DNA from 2 places in the Streptomyces sp. NPDC088810 genome. Region 2 is predicted to be linked to the other one. Evidence: riboswitches for the same ligand, from Rfam matches in the RefSeq annotation. Region 2 holds a riboswitch; the other holds the start of a gene.
The links. A riboswitch is a leader RNA that binds a small molecule or an ion and turns the genes downstream of it on or off. The one in region 2 is predicted to bind glycine.
Positions count from the first base shown of each region.

Region 1: another riboswitch for glycine. It lies ahead of gcvT (glycine cleavage system aminomethyltransferase GcvT); the one in region 2 lies ahead of gcvP (aminomethyl-transferring glycine dehydrogenase).

Region 1 is NZ_JBIVJQ010000011.1:2,715-7,124, reverse strand. It holds gene ACIP4Y_RS29390 (enhanced serine sensitivity protein SseB C-terminal domain-containing protein) at 1-430, opposite strand, end outside; gene ACIP4Y_RS29385 (enhanced serine sensitivity protein SseB) at 628-1,419, opposite strand; gene ACIP4Y_RS29380 (AAA family ATPase) at 1,486-2,154, opposite strand; glycine riboswitch at 2,332-2,436, shown strand; gene gcvT (glycine cleavage system aminomethyltransferase GcvT) at 2,593-3,720, shown strand; gene gcvH (glycine cleavage system protein GcvH) at 3,840-4,217, shown strand; gene glyA (serine hydroxymethyltransferase) at 4,232-4,410, shown strand, end outside.
Region 2 is NZ_JBIVJQ010000003.1:9,193-13,602, forward strand. It holds gene ACIP4Y_RS10845 (DNA polymerase IV) at 1-1,308, shown strand, start outside; gene ACIP4Y_RS10850 (PRC-barrel domain-containing protein) at 1,969-2,340, opposite strand; glycine riboswitch at 2,460-2,554, shown strand; gene gcvP (aminomethyl-transferring glycine dehydrogenase) at 2,730-4,410, shown strand, end outside.

The DNA.
Region 1 (4,410 bases), on a different contig from region 2:
TCTGCGCGAGCAGGGCGTAGAACTGGGGGATCTCGATGCCGGGTTCGGACAGGCGCAGCGGGCCGGCGGGCTGGCGGTCCAGGCCGGTGGCGATGCGGCGCAGATCCAGCCAGGGGATGCCGACACCGCCGCCCGGGGCGTGCGGGTTGAGCCAGAGGCCGTAGTGGTCGGGGTAGAGGGTGCGGGCCACGTCCAGGCCGTCGACCACTTCGTAGGAGCGGTTCCAGCCGCTGGCCGACAGCTCCTGGGCGGAGGTGACGCAGGGGGCGTAGTGGAAGCCGTCGACCTCCATGTTCCCGTACTGGGCGTCCGGGGAGCCGGCCTGGCCGTGCCACAGCAGCATCCAGATCTGGCCGGAGGAGGGGGTGGCGAGGGCGCGGAGCAGGGCCTCGTAGGCGTCGTAGCGTCCGGGCGTGACCTGGCGCAGCATGTGCTCGACGCTGCCGCTGTGGCTCGCGCTCACCTGGTGTACCGGCCCTTCTTTTCAGTGCCCCGCGTTCAAAGACAGCTTAAGCGCCTGGCAGCCCGGGGCCCTCTGTCCGTGCGCGGGCCCGGGTGTGCGGTGGGTTGTCGCGCCCCCGCGGCGGAGCCGCATGTCGAATGCAGCCCCGTGCCCCTTCGGTGCGTTCAGTGGCCGTATTGGTAGAACGGCCGCACGTTCGTCTTCAGCCAGTCGGAGACCGGGTCGTCCGCCACGTCCATGAGGATCAGGTTGACCGGCCACTTGACCGGGACTTTGCCGAGGGCACGGCCCAGGGCGTCCAGGGGCAGGGTGCGCACGTCGCCCTCCCACTGGGAGAGTTCCACGCCGACGAACATGACCGGTTCGGCCGTCTCGATGGCGGCCAGGCAGCGGCGGGCGGTGAGCACCACGCCGATGCCGGCGAACTCGGCGGAGGCGGCGGAGAGGAAGTCGACCGGGTCGTCCTGCCAGTCGGGCTCGAAGAGCCGGACCCGGCCGCCGGTGCCGGGACCGTCCAGCGGGGTGCGGCCGGCCCGGCACAGTTCGGCCACGGCCGCGGGCGGCAGCGGAACGCCGACCACACCGCCCGGGTTCACCGCGATGCCCGCCTGCGGGGGCAGGCCGCGGGCGAACTCGACCGCGGGGGCGATGGTGTACGACATGTGGGCACCGGCCGCCTGGCGCAGCTGCTCCTCCGAGCTGAACACCGGGACGTACGTCTGGCCGCCGATGTCCATGGTCGGCAGGTCCAGCGGGCCGCTGTGCGGGCCCCCGCCGTTGGGCAGCGGTATCCACAGGAAGCTGCGGCCGAGGACCTCGATGATCCGGCCGCCCGCCGAGGGGATGCCGAGGGAGGCCGACAGCACCTCCTCCAGCTCGTTGCCGGGCCAGCCGCCGTGCGGCTGGGGGTGCGCCTGTGCCGGGAAGTCCGCGGGAAAGTCCGCCGGGAAGTCCATCTGCCTACCGCCTGCTGGGAACCACTGCTGTGAGCATGAAGGCTAGCGGGTGGCTGTGACAGTCCCTCACCGAGTGAAGCCCACGCGCCTGAGGACGTCCGCCGCGTCCCGGTCCAGCAGCACCGCCGCGCCGCAGCCGGCGGGCAGCTCGCCCTTCTCCACCGCGCGCAGCAGCCGGGCGGTGGTGCGGCGGTGGCGGCGGAAGGCGTAGCGGGACACGCCCCGGCCGCGCTCGTGCTGGCCCTGCCGGGCCGTCTCGGGGCTGACGTCCAGCAGGAGCAGGTGCAGGGTGCCGCCCCGGCGCCGGGCCTCGCGGGCCAGCCAGGCGCGCACCCAGGCCTGGGTGCCGCAGTCGTGCACGACGACTCCCTCCCCGGTGCGCAGGGCGCGGCGCAGGGCGGCGTAGTGGGCGAGGCGGACCAGTGGGCGGTACAGCGCGTAGGGCAGGCGGCGGGGGACGCGGGCCGCCCAGCGGTCGCGGGCGTCCTGGGAGTCGATGCGGTGGCCGGTGACAGCGCGGTGCATCAGGGTGGACTTGCCGCTGCCGGGCAGCCCGGTGATCACCACCAGGTCGCGGGGGCCGAAGAGCAGGGCGTGCGGGCTGCGGCCGGCGCGGTCGCGCAGGTCGCGGACGACCGGGGCGGGCCGGTCGGCGCCGCGCCGGCGGGCCAGGGCGGAGGGCGGCTTCGGCACCGCGATGCCGGCGTCGGTGGCGTAGGCCGAGGTCCTGTTCACCGTGATCGTCCTCCCAGTGGGCTCGGTCGTCCCATCCCCGTTGTATGTAAAGAGAAGGTAATGGGCAACGGTCGGCGCTTCGTGTGCGTAGTGCCACAGGTCGGTCACAAGCAGCGCGCTCTGGCTGGCCGCGGTGCGGCGTGCAATGATGTGCGCGCCAACTGCATACCGGCCGTTTGAATCCGCGCGGGAGAGTTCCCAGCCGTACGTCTGTGCCGCTGGGGCGCCGAAGGAGCAAGTCCCTCCCTTGAATCTCTCAGGCCCCGTTACCGCGCGGGCGAGGCACATCTGAAAAGCGGGCCGCTGTGACAGTGGCTCCACCCAAGGTGCAAGCCCTGATCGTCCCTGTGGCGGTCGTGGCGAACCTCTCAGGTTCCGATGACAGATGGGGAGGAACGTTCCTCGCCCCATCCCTGTTCCCTGGGAGACGACCGACCGATGAGCAGTACCGAACCCACTGAGCTGCGCCACACCGCGCTCGATGCCGTGCATCGTTCGCTCGGTGCGACGATGACCGACTTCGCCGGCTGGGACATGCCCCTGCGCTACGGCTCCGAGCGCGACGAGCACCTCGCCGTGCGCACCCGGGCCGGACTGTTCGACCTCTCCCACATGGGTGAGATCACCGTCACCGGCACCGAGGCCGCCGCGCTGCTGAACCACGCCCTGGTCGGCAACATCGCCTCCGTCGGCGTCGGCCGCGCCCGCTACACCATGATCTGCCAGGCCGACGGCGGCATCCTGGACGACCTGATCGTCTACCGCCTGGCCGAGACCGAGTACATGGTGGTGGCCAACGCCTCCAACGCCCAGGTGGTGCTGGACGCGCTCACCGAGCGGGCGTCCGGTTTCGACGCCGAGGTCCGTGACGACCGGGACGCGTACGCGCTGATCGCCGTCCAGGGCCCGGAGTCCCCCGGCATCCTGAAGTCGCTCACCGACGCCGACCTGGACGGCCTGAAGTACTACGCGGGCCTGCCCGGCACGGTCGCCGGCGTCCCCGCGCTGATCGCCCGCACCGGCTACACCGGCGAGGACGGCTTCGAGCTGTTCGTGAAGCCGGAGCACGCCGTCGAGCTGTGGCAGGCGCTGACCAAGGCCGGCGAGGGCGCCGGTCTGGTCCCGTGCGGGCTGTCCTGCCGGGACACGCTGCGCCTGGAGGCGGGCATGCCGCTGTACGGGCACGAGCTGACCCGCGAGCTGACCCCCTTCGACGCCGGGCTCGGCCGGGTGGTGAAGTTCGACAAGGAGGGCGACTTCGTGGGCCGCGAGGCGCTCGCCGAGGCCGCCGCCCGGGCTCAGGAGAACCCGCCGCGGGTGCTGGTCGGCCTGGTCGCCGAGGGCCGCAGGGTGCCGCGCGCCGGGTACGCCGTCGTCGCCGGCGGCGAGGTGATCGGCGAGGTCACCTCCGGTGCCCCGTCCCCCACCCTGGGCAAGCCGATCGCCATGGCCTACGTCGACGCGGCGCACGCGGCGCCGGGCACCGAGGGCGTCGGCGTGGACATCCGGGGCACCCACGAGCCGTACGAGGTCGTGGCGCTGCCGTTCTACAAGCGCCAGAAGTGACACCGTCGTAGCCCCGCGTCGTGCCGGAACGTGACGTCGGGCACATCAGCGCTGCTCGCGCACGTTCTCAGCAGTCCCCCATTCATCAGCACTCCCCCGCGTACAGGAGAATTCAGGCCATGAGCAACCCCCAGCAGCTGCGCTACAGCAAGGAGCACGAGTGGCTGTCGGCCGCCGAGGACGGCGTCGCGACGGTCGGCATCACGGAGCACGCGGCCAACGCGCTCGGTGACGTCGTGTTCGTCCAGCTTCCCGAGGTCGGCACCACCGTGTCCGCGGGCGAGACCTGCGGCGAGCTGGAGTCGACGAAGTCGGTCTCCGACCTGTACTCGCCGGTCACCGGCGAGGTCACCGAGGTCAACGAGGACGTCGTCAACGACCCGTCGCTGGTGAACTCCGCCCCCTTCGAGGGCGGCTGGCTGTTCAAGGTACGCGTCGCGGAGGAGCCGGCCGACCTGCTCTCCGCCGACGAGTACACCGCCTTTTCCGCCGGCTGAGGAGTCGTAGCCCTGTGACTGTTCTGAACACGCCCCTGCACGAGCTGGACCCGGAGATCGCCGCCGCGGTCGACGCCGAGCTGGACCGCCAGCAGTCGACCCTGGAGATGATCGCCTCCGAGAACTTCGCGCCGCTCGCGGTGATGGAGGCCCAGGGCTCGGTGCTGACCAACAAGTACGCCGAGGGCTACCC
Region 2 (4,410 bases):
CCCATGGCCCAGGCGCGCCGGCTGGCACCCAACGCCGCGTATCTGGTGCCGCGCTTCGGTCTGTACCGGGCGATCAGCGAGCAGGTGATGGCCCTGCTTCGGGAGCTGTCGCCGCTGGTGGAGCCGCTGAGCCTGGACGAGGCGTTCGTGGATCTGGAGGCCGGGGGAGCGGCCTGGGACGAGGAGTCGGCGCGGCGGACCGGGGAGAAGCTGCGCACGGACATCCGGGCGGTCACCGGGCTCACCGGTTCGGTGGGGCTCGCCGCCTCGAAAATGCTGGCGAAGATCGCGTCCGAGCAGGCCAAGCCGGACGGCCTGGTGCTGATCGAGCCGGGCACCGAGCGGGCGCTGCTGGGGCCGATGCCGGTGCGGACCCTGCCGGGGGTGGGGCCGGCCACCGGGGACCATCTGCGCCGGGCCGGGATCAGCACGGTGCAGGAGCTGGCCGAGGCCGGTGAGGACGAACTGGTGCGGCTGCTCGGCAAGGCGCACGGTCACGCGCTGTACGCGATGGCACTGGCCCGGGACGAGCGGCCCGTGGTGGCCGAACGGGAGGCGAAGTCGGTGTCGGTGGAGGACACGTACGACGTGGACATCCACGACCGGCTGCGGGTGGGTCTCGAGGTGCAGCGGCTGGCCGACCGGTGTGTGCGGAGGCTGCGCGAGGCGGGGCTGTCGGGGCGGACGATCGTGCTGAAGGTACGGCGGTACGACTTCTCCACGCTGACCCGCTCCGAGACGCTCAGGGGGCCCACGGACGACCCCGCCGTCATCCGGGAGGCGGCTGCGCGGCTGCTGGACTCCGTGGACACCACGGGTGGGGTGCGGTTGCTCGGGGTGGGGGTGTCCGGGCTCGCCGACTACACGCAGGAGGACCTGTTCGCGCAGGCGATGCCCACGCGGGCGGTGGCGGAGGCGCCGGAGGAGGCCATGGCCGAGGGCGTTGTGGAACGGCCGGAGCCGGTGGAACGGCACTGGCGTGCCGGGCAGGACGTACGGCATGCGGAGTACGGGCCCGGGTGGGTGCAGGGGAGTGGGCTGGGGCGGGTGACGGTGCGGTTCGAGACGCCGCAGTCCGAGCCGGGGCGTGTGCGGACGTTTCTTGTCGACGATCCCGCGCTGGAGTCGGCCGACCCGTTGCCGTTGGTCCCGGACCTCCCCCATCCACCCACCTCCCTCACTGACCCTCCCGGGACTCCGCCCGACGGACCAGGCGGGTGTCGAGCCGGGAACGTGGGTCAGGATGTGGAGGCAGATCGGGGCTCGGACACGGGCCCGGGTGCGCAGGGGGCGGTGGCTCGGGCCTGAGCGCGGCCGTGCACGTGGGCCAAGCTTGAGGGGCGGGTAGTGGAGGTCGGGCAAGTCGAGAAAGTAGGCCAGGCCCGACGGGGCCGGCCCGGGTACCCACACCGCCTCAGAGGTGGGCCGGGCCCGAGACGTAGGCAGGATCACAGGCGTAAGCCATGCCGGTGCACCCGGCCGGGACCCCCACGTGGGCCAGGCGGGGAGCAGGATCCCGTAGACGTTGGCCGGGGGTGGGCGTGGGGCAGAGGACTGACATGCCGGGGGCCCGGGGGTGCGGGGAGCCGCAGATGCGGTCAAGCGCGGGCGTGGGCCGAGTCGGGGAGGTCTCGGATGCAGGCCCTGGCGCGGGTGTGGGTCGGAGGGCGGACATGCGCCAGGCCTCGGGCGGGGTCAGTCGCGCAGCGGACTGGGGCTGGGGGTGCGGGCAGCTGCGGATGCGGTGAGGTGCGGGGGTAGTCCCTGCCGTGGGTGTCGGGGCGGCGGGCGGACATGCCGGGCGGGGGCCCGGGGGTGCGGGGAGCCGCAGATGCGGTCAAGCGCGGGCCTGGGCCGAGTCGTGGACGTCGGAGCAGAGGGCGGACATGGGCCGGGCCCCGGGCCGGGGCCGGTCGCGTGCCCCGTCCCGGGTCGGGCGTGGGGCGAGGGAGGCTGGTGTCGGGGAGGTCAGGGTTCTTCTGTTCCGGCTAGTTTGCCGAAAGTGTGGTCCGGGACCGTGGGGGGTGGGACCACGTCGAGGCCGTAGTGGTGGTAGAGCTGGAGTTCCTGTTCGGGGGAGAGGTGGCGGCCCACGCCGAAGTCGGGGGCGTCCTTGATCAGGGCGCGGTCGAAGGGGACGTGCAGGGTGCCGTCGACGAGTTCGCTGGGCGCCAGGGGCACGAAGGCGTCCCGGGAGAACAGGCCGGTGCGTATGGCCGCCCACTCGGGCACTCCGGTGGCGTCGTCCAGGTACACCTCGTCAATGGTGCCGATCTTGGTGCCATTGCGGTCGAACGCCTTGCGGCCGATCAGGTTGCGCGGATCGATGTCGGTCTGCACGGTCCCTCTCCCTCCACGTGGTCGCAACTCATCCGTAAGCACTACAAAAGAGCACATTCAGGGAGGCGGCCACTCGAAGGCTCCGGCGTTGACCTCGCTGGTAGGCTGACAGCGGCTGCTGACCCCGTGCGGGAGAGTCCTCCGACCACCTCGGAGGCGCCGAAGGAGCAACTCCTCCCCGGAATCTCTCAGGCTCACGTACCGCACGGACGAGGTCACTCTGGAAAGCAGGGCGGGTGTCCACGGCTCCCGCCCTCACCGACGGTGAAAGCCGGCGCCCTTCGGGTGGCCGGTGAAGCTCTCAGGTTGAGATGACAGAGGGGGAGGCCGTCGGGGTATCCGTACCGGGGTGCCCCTCGAAGGTCGCGTCAGACCAGGAGGCCTCCGCAATGACCGCCCATCGCATTCCGCTCTCCGAGCTCGAAGCGGGCATTCCGTTCGAGCAGCGCCACATCGGACCCGACCAGGAGGCGCGGGCCAAGATGCTCGCGCAGGTCGGATACGGCTCGCTCGACGAGCTGACCGCCGCCGCCGTCCCGGACGTGATCAAGAACGCCGATGCCCTGGACCTCCCGGGCGCACGCACCGAGGCCGAGGTGCTCGCCGAACTGCGCTCGCTCGCCGACCGCAACCAGGTGCTGGGCTCCATGATCGGGCTCGGGTACTACGGCACGTTCACCCCGCCCGTCATCCTGCGCAACGTCATGGAGAACCCGGCCTGGTACACGGCCTACACGCCGTACCAGCCGGAGATCTCCCAGGGGCGGCTCGAGGCCCTGCTGAACTTCCAGACCGTGGTCGCCGAGCTCACCGGGCTGCCCACCTCCGGCGCCTCCCTCCTGGACGAGGGCACGGCCGCGGCCGAGGCCATGGCGCTGTCCCGGCGGATGGGCAAGAACAAGAAGGGCCTGTTCCTGGTCGACGCGGACGCGCTGCCGCAGACCATCGCCGTGATCGAGACCCGTGCCGAGCCGACCGGCGTCGAGGTGGTCGTCGCCGACCTCGGCGACGGCATCCCCGCGGACATCGCCGAGCGCGAGATCAACGGCGTGCTGATCCAGTACCCGGGCGCCTCCGGTGCCGTACGCGACATCAAGCCCGTCATCGACCAGGCGCACGAGCTGGGTGCCCTCGTCACCGTCGCCGCCGACCTGCTGGCGCTGACCCTGCTCACCTCGCCGGGCGAGCTGGGCGCGGACATCGCGGTCGGCACCACCCAGCGCTTCGGTGTGCCGATGGGCTTCGGCGGTCCGCACGCCGGCTACATGGCCGTACACGAGAAGTTCGCCCGCAGCCTGCCCGGGCGCCTGGTGGGCGTCTCCGTGGACGCCGACGGGAACAAGGCCTACCGGCTCGCGCTGCAGACCCGTGAGCAGCACATCCGCCGCGAGAAGGCCACCAGCAACATCTGCACCGCACAGGTGCTGCTCGCCGTGATGGCCGGCATGTACGCCGTCTACCACGGGCCGGACGGGCTCAGGACCATCGCCCGGCGGACGCACCGGTACGCAACGATCCTCGCCGAGGGTCTGAAGGCCGGCGGCGTGGAGATCGTCCACGGCGCCTACTTCGACACCGTCACCGCGCGGGTGCCCGGCAAGGCCGCCGAGGTCGTCGCCGCCGCGCGGGAGAACGGGGTCAACCTGCGGCTCGTCGACGCCGACCACGTCTCGGCGGCCTGCGACGAGACCACCAACCGGGCCCAGCTGGCCGCCGTCTTCGCCGCCTTCGGCGTGGAGGGCGACATCGAGGCGCTCGACGCGGGTGCCGAGGACACCCTGCCCGAGGCGATGCTGCGCACCGACGCCTACCTGACCCACCCGGTCTTCCACCAGTACCGCTCCGAGACCGCCATGCTGCGCTACCTGCGCAAGCTGGCCGACCGCGACTACGCGCTCGACCGCGGCATGATCCCGCTGGGCTCGTGCACCATGAAGCTCAACGCGACCACGGAGATGGAGCCGGTCACCTGGCCCGAGTTCGGGCAGCTGCACCCGTTCGCGCCAGCCGAGCAGGCGCAGGGCTACCTCACGCTCATCCGCGAGCTGGAGGGACGTCTCGCCGAGGTCA